Regions from separate parts of the Sinomonas terrae genome, predicted to be linked through region 3. Evidence: predicted binding sites of a transcription regulator. Region 3 holds the regulator's gene; each other region holds the start of a gene.

Region 1 (3,510 bases), 450 kb from region 3:
AGGGCGCTGGCTCGAACAGCTCGCCCCGGGTGCGTGGCTCGCGGTCCAGATCCCGGGAAACTTCAGCGCGCCGTCGCACGCGCTGCTGCGCGAACTTGCCGAATCTCCGCAGTGGGAGCGGCGGCTCCGCGGCGTCCTGCGCCACATCGACGTCGTGGGCGAACCCACGGACTATCTCGACGTCATGCGTGCCGCGGGTTGGGAGGCGGACGTGTGGGAGACCACGTACTGCCAGGTCCTCACGGGGGAGGACCCCGTGCTCAATTGGGTCCGGGGCGCAGCCCTGCGCCCCGTGCTCGACGCTCTCAGCCCCGAGGAGAGCGCGCAGTTCGAGGAGCAGTACAACCAGCTTCTGCTCGACGTCTACCCGGCCCGCGAATACGGCACGGTCTACCCCTTCCGCCGCTTGTTCTGCGTCGGCCGGAAGCCAGCTCCGATGGACGGCACAGACATCTTCTAGCCGCTACCAGCCGCGCGCCTGCCACTCGCCAAGCCGCGGGCGCTCGATTCCGAGCGTCGTGGGGCGGCCATGCCCCGGGAGCACAATCGCGTCATCCGGATAGGTCTCGAAGAGTCGCCCCACGACGTCGGCGAACAGGAGGGCGAAGCGGTCCGGATCCTTCTGGGTGTTTCCGACGCCGCCGGGGAACAGGGAGTCGCCCGAGAAGATGAGGTGCGGCGCGTCGCCGTCCTTGAGGACATATGCGATGGACCCCGGCGTGTGGCCCCGGAGATGCACGGCGGTCAGGTCGAAGCCTCCGAAGTTGCCGACGTCGCCGTGGTCGAGGACGACGTCGACGGGAACAGGGATGCCTCCCACATCCTGTCGCCCGGCAGCAGTGCGGGCGCCAGTCTCAGCGACCAGTCCTTCGAGCGCGCGCACATGGTCCCAATGCTGATGCGTCGTGGCGATGAGCTCGAGATGCGCGGGCGCGGCGGCATCACCCGCTCCTTCCTGCAGGAGCCGCCGGATCGCGGGGAGGTCGTCGGCCGCATCGATGAGCACCTGCTGCCCTGATTCCTTCGCTGTGATCAGGTAGACGTTGTTGTCCATGTCGCCGACTGAGACGCTCCGGACAGTGACGCGGTCAAGGTCGTGGATGAGGCTCGTCATGGCGCCAGTCTAGGCTGGCTCGGCATCGTGTGGACCGGGCCTTCGCGCCTTACTCTGGTGGTCATGGAAGAAGCGGACTTTCCGGGTGCATGGCGCCCGGACCAGGACCATGCGACGCCCCTCTTCGAACAGCTCCGGCGCCGGGTCGCCGACCTCGTCGCGGATGGCTCGCTGCCCGCGGGGCGCCGCCTTCCGCCCGTCCGCTCCCTCGCCGCCGATCTCGGCCTCGCCCCCCACACTGTTGCGCGGGCTTATCGGGAACTCGAGGAGGCCAAGGTCGTCGTCACCCGCGGCCGCGCGGGGACCGTCGTCGCGCCCCGCGACGAACGTGAGGAGGAACTGACGACGGCGGCGGCCGCCTTCGCGGCTGCAGCGAGCGTCCGCGGATGCGGCTTCGAAGAGGCCGTCAAGCTGCTCGAGCAGGCCTATTCGCGGCTCTGATGCCTGAGCGAAGCGCTGGAGGTGGTAGAAGACGGCAGGGTGTCAGCCCTGAGCGGAGCGGTTGGAAGTTCGAAGACGTCTTCGACTACCATGATCGGGTGCAAACTCCCCCTTCTCTGTCTCCGGTGTCGGAGTCTCCGGTATCGGACGACATAGCGGCCGCGCTCTCCGATGGCGGACGTGACGACGTGATCGACAGGCCTGTCAGCTCGCTCCGGGCCGATCTGTCGCGTCTCGTCGTGAAGGGTGCGCGGGAGCACAATCTGCGCAACATCGACCTCGACCTCCCGCGCGACGCCATGATCGTCTTCACAGGGCTGTCGGGTTCAGGGAAGTCCTCGCTCGCGTTCGACACGATCTTCGCCGAGGGCCAGCGACGCTATGTCGAGTCCCTTTCGGCCTATGCCCGCCAGTTCCTCGGCCAGGTGGACAAGCCCGACGTCGACTTCATCGAGGGCCTTTCGCCTGCCGTGTCGATAGACCAGAAGTCGACCAGCAAGAACCCCCGGTCGACGGTCGGCACCATTACAGAGATCTACGACTACATGCGTCTTCTCTGGGCGCGAGTCGGCCGTCCACACTGCCCGATCTGCCATGAGCCGGTCACGCGCCAGACCCCCCAGCAGATCGTCGACCAGCTTCTCGACCTTTCCGACGGCACGCGGTTCCAAGTGCTCGCGCCCGTCGTGCGCGGTCGCAAGGGCGAGTTCGTGGACCTCTTCAAGGATCTCGCGGCCAAGGGCTACGCCCGCGCCCGGGTGGACGGGGAACTCGTCCAGCTCGCCGAGGCGCCCAAGCTCGGCAAGCAGTTCAAGCACACCATCGAAGTCGTCGTCGACCGCCTCGTGGTCAAGGAAGGCATCCGCCAGCGCCTCGCCGACTCAGTCGAGACCGCGCTCGGGCTTGCCGAAGGAAGGGTGCTCGCGGACTTCGTCGACCTTGCGCCCGACGACGATCACCGCATCCGTGCGTTCTCCGAGCACCTCGCGTGCCCCAACGAGCATCCGCTCGCGATCGATGAAATCGAGCCGCGCTCGTTCTCGTTCAACAACCCGTTCGGCGCGTGCCCAGCTTGTACAGGGATCGGCACCAAGCTCGAGGTAGACGAGGATCTCGTGGTCCCCGACCCCGAGCTGAGCCTCTCCGAGGGTGCAATTGCGCCATGGTCGCTCGGGCAGGCCACGCAGGAGTACTGGACGCGCTTGCTCGAGGGACTCTCCGACGAGTTGGGGTTCTCGATGAGTACCCCGTGGCACAGCCTTCCCCGGTACGCTCGAGATGCTGTCCTGTACGGCAAGGACCACAAAGTCGTCGTGCAGTACCGGAACCGATTCGGCAGGGAGCGCAAGTACAGCACGGGCTTCGAGGGCGCTGTCTCCTACATTCAGCGGAAGCACGTCGAGACCGAGTCCGACTCCGCCCGAGACAGGTACGCCGAGTACATGCGGGAGATCCCGTGCCCGGAGTGCGGCGGTGCGCGCCTCAATCCGGCATCGCTGTCCGTCCTCGTGGGCGGCAAGTCGATTGCGGCCGTGTGTGCCCTCCCGCTGCGGGAAGCGAGCGAGTTCCTCGGCGGCCTCGAGCTGAGCAACCGCGAACGCCAGATCGCCCATCAGGTCCTCAAGGAGATCGACGCCCGGCTCACGTTCCTCCTCGACGTGGGCCTCGAGTACCTCAACCTCGAGCGCGCTGCGGGAACGCTCTCCGGCGGTGAGGCGCAGCGCATCCGCCTCGCGACTCAGATCGGCTCGGGTCTCGTCGGGGTCCTGTACGTTCTCGATGAACCGAGCATCGGCCTTCACCAGCGCGACAACCGCCGGCTCATCGAGACGCTCACCCGTCTTCGCGACCTCGGCAACACGCTCATCGTCGTCGAGCACGACGAGGACACGATCCACGAGGCCGATTGGATCGTCGACATCGGCCCAGGCGCAGGCGAGCACGGCGGCAACGTG
Region 2 (3,510 bases), 1.9 Mb from region 3:
GAACGACCGCGCCCGTGCGCGGCTCGAACTCCTGACCGGCGTGGACAGCGCGGGTGTTGAAGCCGTGGTTGGTCTCGCTCACGTGCAGCTCCTTGTCTGACACTTGCGTCTATTTGTTCAGGTTCGCGAGCAGGTCGTGCCGCGTGACAATGCCGATCGGGGCGCCCACGAACGTCACCATGAGGGCATCCGCCTCGGTGAGCATCTCGCGCGCCGTGCCCTGGCTCTCGAGCGAGCCGATGACGGGCAGGCGTGCACCCATGTGCTCCGAGATCTTGTCGGTGAGCTTCGCGTCTCCCTTGAACAGCTTCGCGGAGAGCGCGCGCTCATCGACCGCGCCGAGCACCTCTCCCATCACGACCGGCGGCTCGTTCGAGAGGACCGGGAGGTGGCTCACGCCGTACTCCGTCATGATGTCGATGGCCTCGCGGACGGTCTCGTTCGGGTGCGTGTGGACGAGGTCGGGGAGCTTCCCGTCCTTGCCCTTGAGCACGTCGCCGACCGTCGCCTCGGAGGCACCGGGGAGGAAGCCGAAGGACCGCATCCAGTCGTCGTTGAAGATCTTGGCGAGGTAGCCGCGGCCGCTGTCGGGAAGGACGACGACGACGATCGCCGACCCGGGCAGGTCCCGCGCCGCGCGCAGGGCAGCTACTACTGCCATGCCCGACGAGCCGCCGACGAGGAGGCCTTCCTCGCGTGCGAGCCTGCGGGTCATGGCGAACGACTCCGCGTCGCTCACGGCAAGCACCTCGTCGGGAACGGCCTTGTCGTAGTTCGCGGGCCACATGTCCTCGCCCACGCCTTCGACGAAGTAGGGCCGGCCGGTGCCGCCGGAGTAGACGGAGCCTTCGGGATCGGCCCCGATGACCTTGACCTGGCCGCCCTCGGCTTCGGCACGGTCCTTCGAGACGTCCTTGAGGAAGCGCCCGGTGCCGGAAATCGTGCCGCCGGTCCCGGCACCGATGACCACATGGGTCACCTTGCCGTCGGTATCGGCCCAGATCTCGGGGCCAGTCGTCTCGTAGTGGCTCGCGGGGGCGCCCGGGTTGGAGAACTGGTCAGGCTTGAACGCGCCCGGGATCTCGCGGACAAGGCGGTCCGAGACGCCGTAGTACGACTGGGGCGAGTCCGGCGGGACTGCCGTCGGCGTCACGACGACCTCGGCGCCGTACGCCTCGAGGACGGACCGCTTCTCCTGGCCGACCTTGTCCGGGACCACGAAGATGCACTTGTAGCCCTTCTGCTGGCCCACGAGCGCAAGGCCTACGCCGGTGTTGCCGCTCGTCGGCTCGACAATCGTGCCTCCAGGCTGAAGCTTGCCGCTGCGTTCCGCCTCCTCGATCATCTTGAGGGCAATGCGATCCTTGATGGAGCCGCCCGGATTGAGGTACTCGAGCTTCACAAGAACGGTGGCCTTGATCCCCTCGGTAACCTTCTGGAGCTTGACCAAGGGTGTGTGGCCGATGAGCTCGACGATGGAGTTGGCGTATTTCACGCCCCAACTCTATCGGTTGGGCCTGACAGGCCAGAGATTGCATGTACTCCCTTGACGCGAGCGAGGGGACGACGAGCGGCTCTTCGAAAGCGACACGCCCGCGATTGACTTAATCGAACACAGTTTCGAAAATGGAGGTATGTCGCTCCCGCTCAGCTCCGCGTCCGCCGCCTCTGCGGCGGAGCAGCTGCGCGAGCTCCAGGAGCGCATCCACCTCCTACAGGGGCGCAGAAATCGCGAGGCGACGTACGCCGTCCTCCCCGCCTTCTCGCCACTGCTCCCCTACGGCCTCCGCGCGGGCGCCGTCTACTCACTCGAGGCACCCCTCTCCGTGGCGATGGCCCTTCTCGCGGCCCCCTCCGCGGAGGGCCACTGGTGCGGCGTCGCCGGCATTCCGGACTTCGGTGCCGAGGCGGCGGCGGGCTTCGGCATCTCTCTCGAGCGGACGGTTCTCGTCCCGGATCCCGGCGAGCGCTGGCTCGTGACCGTCTCGGCCCTCGCCGACGTCCTCCCTCTTCTGCTCGTCCGGCCTCCCGCCCTGGCAAGTGGCGGCGAAGCGTCCCGGCTCTCGTCCCGGCTCCGGGAGCGCGGATGCACACTCCTCATCCTCGGTTCATGGCCTCAGGCCGAGGGAGTCCTGAGCGTCGAGGGCTCCCGGTGGAACGGCCTCGGAGACGGACACGGGCACCTGCGCAGCCATCGAGTCGACCTTGTCTGGTCGCAGCGGGGGAAGCGCCGGACGACGATCGTGGACCTCGCGGCGCTTCATGCCGATTCGACCCAGCCGGGCGAGGCGCGGCTCTCGGGAGCGCGGCCGTGAGCGTGCGCGCCACAGCGGGCATGGCGACGCCGATCCAGGCCTCGGCGCTCCCGCGGGCACTCGTGGTGTGGTTCCCTGACTGGCCGCTCGTCGCGGCCCAGCTCGCAGGCGAGCTGGAGGACCGCGTCCCGGCCGCCGTCATCGACAAGGGCCTCGTTGCCGTGTGCTCGTCGGAGGCCCGAGCGGCCGGCGTCGTCCGTGGCCTGCGGGTGCGCGAGGCCCAGTCGCGTTGCCCCGATATCGCGGCCATTCGAGCCGACCCCACACGGGACGCGAGGGAATTCGACGAGGTGCTCGCCGCCGTCGAACGCGACCTGCCGGGGGTCCACGTGCTGCGGCCCGGACTGTGCGCGTGGCGCGCCCGTGGGGCGACGCGGTTCTACGGAAGCGAGCAGGACGCCGGCGGTGCCGCGCTCGAGGCGGTTGCCAGACTCGGGCTTGAGGCGCGTGTAGGCGTGGCCGACTCGGTCTTCGCCGCCGAGCAGGCCGCCCGCTGCGCGAGCGAGCTCGCAGCCCTCTCCGTGGTGCCTCCGGGGGGCTCCCGAGACTTCCTCGCGCCACTTCCGATCGCAACGCTCGGCGACCCCAAGCTCGCCTCGCTCCTCGTGCGGCTCGGCATCCGCACCCTCGGCGCATTCGCTGCGCTGCCCGAAGCCGAGGTCCGTTCGCGATTCGGGCCCGAGGGAGCGCTCGCCCACGCGCGGGCCTCCGGGCTCGACCCACAGCCCGTCGTGCCTCGCGTTCCGCCCACGCCCCTCGAACGCGCAGCGGACTTCGAGCCCGGGCTCGACCGCATCGACCAGATCGCTTTCGCGCTACGACCGGCTGCAGAGGAGTTCGTCGAGGGCCTGCGCCGCGCGGGTCTCGCGTGCACTGAACTCCGGGTGCAGATCCTCGACGACGCCGGCCGGAGGTCCGAGCGCTGTTGGGGCCACCCGCGGCAGTTCGGGGCGAGTGACGTCCTGGACCGGGTGCGCTGGCAGCTCCAGTCCGGGGAGGGAGCGTCCGCCGGAGGCCAGACCGGGGGCCAGTCGGGAGGCCGAGCTGGAGGCCGGACGCGAGGCCAGACGGAAGGCCAGACGGGAGGCCGAGCGAGGCCGACCTGGCGCTCGACGGACGAGTCCCTCGCCGCGCCCGTCGTGCAGGTCCGCCTGCTGCCCGAGCGGACCGACCAGCTAGGGCTGCGAGGCCAGGC
Region 3 (3,510 bases):
CCTGAGCTCGACCATCCCGTCGACGTCGCCCTCATCAAGGGCCGCTCGAACTACCTGTGCAAGCACAAGCTCTCGGGCGGGTTCCCCTCGGACGAGGGCGGTGAGGGGACGCTCTTCGCCCTCGGCGAGGACACCGCCGTCGCCCATCCGGGCGGCGCGGGTCCCACTACCCAGCTCGGCCGCGAGGTCAAACGCCTGCGGGAGTGGGCCGAAGAAACCGAGACGGGGGATCGCGACGACCTGATCCCGGGGGTGAGCGATCGGGCCTGGCGGCAGGTCTCGGTGACGGCGCTCGAGTGCCTCGGCTCCCAGCGGTGTCCCCTCGCAGCGGAGTGCTTCAGCGAGCTCGCGCGGCAGCGGGGGGCGGAGGCGGACATCGTCGTGACGAACCACGCGATGCTCGCGATCAACGCGTTCGAGGGGCTCAACGTGCTGCCGGAGCACGACGTCGTCGTGGTCGACGAGGCGCACGAGCTCCAGGACCGCGTGACGGGGGCGGTGAGCGGCCAGCTCTCCGCAGCGATGGCCATGGCCCCCGCTTCCAGCCTGCGCCGCCACTGCGGCCTCTCCGTCGAGGCGCTGCAGTCGGCTGCCACGCAGCTTGAGCTTGCGCTGGCAGATGTCCCCACGGGCCTTCTTGCCCGGGGGCTCACGGAGGAACTTGCGCAGTCCCTCGTGCTGCTGAGGGATGCGAGCCGAGCGGCCATCTCGGACTCCAAGCCCAGCGATGGGCAGGCGTCCGACGGCGGGCGGCAGGTCGCGCGGTCCCGCGTCAGCGCGGTTCTCGAGTGCTGCGAGCGGATGCTCGACGCTGAGGCCCAGGGCGAGGTGATCTGGGCCTCGCGCACCGGGACGTTCGATCCGGCGTCGGGCTACTCCGCGCCCCCCGATGATGCGCCCGCGACCCTCTGCATCGCGCCGCTCAACGTGGGCGGAAAGCTGCGGGACGGTCTCTTCGCGGACCACACGGTCGTGCTCACGTCCGCGACGCTCGCGATCGGAGCGGCGTTCGAGCCAGCCGCCGGGGGACTCGGCCTGCTCGGCGGCGGCGCCCCGACCTGGACCGGCGTGGACGTCGGTTCACCCTTCGACTACCCCCGGCAGGGCATCCTGTATGTGGCGCGCCATCTGCCCAAGCCGGGCCGCGGCGTGTCAGTCGAGGCGATCGACGAGCTCGAAACCCTCATCCGGGCATCGTCCGGAGGGGCCCTTTGCCTCTTCTCGTCTCGGCGAGCCGCCGAGGACGCGGCCGACGAGCTGCGCGACCGGCTCGACGTATCGATCCTCTGCCAAGGCGAGTCATCGATGAGCGCGCTTGTCCGGCAGTTCGCCGACGAGCCGGACACGTGCCTCTTCGGGACGATGTCCCTGTGGCAGGGGGTCGACGTGCCCGGGCATTCGTGCCGACTCGTCGTGATCGACCGCATCCCGTTCCCGCGGCCGGACGATCCCCTTGCCACGGCACGTTCGCGCGCAGTCGCCCAGGCCGGGGGGAACGGCTTCATGACCGTCTCCGCCTCGCACGCGGCGGTACGTCTCGCGCAGGGCGCTGGCAGGCTCATCCGATCGACCGAAGACCGCGGGGTGGTTGCGGTCCTCGATTCACGCCTTGCCACCGAGCGCTATGGCGCCTTCCTCCGGTCGGCGCTTCCCCCGTTGTGGGGCACGACGGACCGCGGAGTCGTGCTCAAGGCACTCGAGCGCCTCGCCGCTTCAGACTGAGCGCAGCACTGAGACCACGCGACCCATGATGGTTGCGTGGTCGCCCAGGATGGGCTCGTAGCGGGTGTTCTGTGGGAGCAGCCAAGTGTGGCCGTCACGCTGCCGGAACGTCTTGACCGTCGCCTCGTCGTCGAGGAGAGCCGCCACGATGTCGCCGTTCTCTGCGTCGTTCTGCCGTCGAACGACCACCCAGTCTCCGTCGCAGATGGCTGCGTCGATCATCGAATCTCCGCGGACCCGCAGCATGAACAACTCCCCGTAGCCCACGAGCTGGCGGGGGAGTGGCATGACGTCCTCGACGACTTGGTCTGCGAGGATCGGTCCGCCTGCGGCGATGCGCCCGACGAGGGGAACCATCGCGGTGTCGGCGGCGCTCGCCATGTCGTCCAGAGGAATTCCTCCGACGCCGAGCACCGGCGCCGCGCTCTCGGCTTCCATGGTGAGCGGGCGCTCGTCGAGGTTCAGCGGCATGAGGACCTCCATCGCGCGCGGTCGCTTGGGATCGCGGCGGAGGTAGCCGAGCTTCTCCAGCTGGGCGAGCTGATGGGTCACGCTCGAGAGGCTTGCGAGGCCGACCGTGTCTCCGATCTCGCGCATCGACGGCGGGTAGCCCTTGGTCTGGACCGAGCGCTGGATCGTCTCGAGGATCTTCCGCTGGCGCACGGTGAGTCCCTTTGCGGCTCTGGCCACTCCTGCCATGCGTGCCCTCTTTCTCGTCTTCTTATTTTGTCGGTGCCCATCTGGATGCTGATTCCACCGTAGGGGACACGGCGGCACCTTTCAAACATTTGTTCTAGCGAGTCTGGACATCGTTCGATGAGAAGTGCTAAAAGTGTTCTGAATGGTTCGAAGACATGTTCGAAGGCATTCCTGAGGAGGAAGAACCGTGGCACACGCATTCGCAGTTCCGTTCGCAGGGACACCGGCTCGCTCGACCGGCGCACAGGCTCCCCACCCCCGCCTGCGGCTCACTCGCCGGGGGCGGCTCGTGCTGATTGCCCTCCCGTCCTTCCTTGGAGCGGTGTTGCTGCTCGCGTTTCTGAGCGGACTCATCGCGCCTGCCCACGCTGGCGACACGGCGCCGTCGGTGACGCACACGAAGCAGGTCACTCTCCAGCAGGGGCAATCGCTGTGGACGGTCGCGGCACAGTACGCTCCCGATCGCGACCCGCGCGTGGTCATCGACGAGATCGTCGAACTCAACAACCTCGATTCGACCAGGGTCGTTTCAGGGCAGCAGATCGCTGTCCCGACTGAGGGTTGAACCGGGCTGGGGGTCGAGCTCGGCCCGGGCTTGAGCCCGCGTGGGGCTGGGCGTACGCCGAGTCATGAATGCGGAGGCGTCAAGCACCCGGGCGTAGGCTGGACCGGTGAACGATCAGACTGCTCAGCCCACCTCCCGTGAGGAGCGCCTCGCGGGGCTCCCTCTTCGCGAGGATCTGCGCGGTCAGCACCCATACGGGGCGCCGCAGCTGGACGTCCCGATCATGCTCAACGTCAATGAGAATACGTACGGAGTGCCCCAGGACGTCCAGGAGGCCATCACCCGATCCGTGCGCGAGGCCGTCTCGAGCCTCAACCGCTACCCGGACCGCGAATTCACCGAACTTCGCGAGGCCCTCGCGGAGTATCTGGGGCATGGCCTGACGCCCGAGCAGCTCTGGGCAGCCAACGGCTCGAACGAGGTGCTTCAGCAGCTCCTTCAGGCGTTCGGCGGACCCGGCCGTTCGGCCCTCGGCTTCCCTCCGACGTATTCGATGTACCCGCTGCTTGCGGCTGGTACCGGGA

Evidence for each region. Region 3 encodes LexA, which represses DNA repair genes until DNA is damaged. Its sites were predicted from a motif close to TCGAACANNTGTTCGA; they were not measured.
Region 1: uvrA (excinuclease ABC subunit UvrA) is a predicted target of LexA. The motif match lies at 1,625-1,640, and genes of this name have one in related genera.
Region 2: imuA' (DnaE2-dependent mutagenesis accessory factor ImuA') is a predicted target of LexA. The motif match lies at 1,609-1,624, and genes of this name have one in related genera.

Annotation. Positions count from the first base shown of each region.
Region 1 covers NZ_JAKZBV010000001.1:2,359,687-2,363,196, reverse strand. Annotated here, with positions in the region: gene L0M17_RS11020 (trans-aconitate 2-methyltransferase) at 1-460, shown strand, start outside; gene L0M17_RS11015 (MBL fold metallo-hydrolase) at 464-1,114, opposite strand; gene L0M17_RS11010 (GntR family transcriptional regulator) at 1,178-1,555, shown strand; gene uvrA (excinuclease ABC subunit UvrA) at 1,744-3,510, shown strand, end outside.
Region 2 covers NZ_JAKZBV010000001.1:946,309-949,818, reverse strand. Annotated here, with positions in the region: gene L0M17_RS04395 (cystathionine gamma-synthase) at 1-88, opposite strand, end outside; gene L0M17_RS04390 (cystathionine beta-synthase) at 110-1,495, opposite strand; gene imuA' (DnaE2-dependent mutagenesis accessory factor ImuA') at 1,635-2,315, shown strand; gene L0M17_RS04380 (DNA polymerase Y family protein) at 2,312-3,510, shown strand, end outside.
Region 3 covers NZ_JAKZBV010000001.1:2,814,313-2,817,822, reverse strand. Annotated here, with positions in the region: gene L0M17_RS13015 (ATP-dependent DNA helicase) at 1-1,722, shown strand, start outside; gene lexA (transcriptional repressor LexA) at 1,714-2,421, opposite strand; gene L0M17_RS13005 (LysM peptidoglycan-binding domain-containing protein) at 2,609-2,986, shown strand; gene L0M17_RS13000 (histidinol-phosphate transaminase) at 3,093-3,510, shown strand, end outside.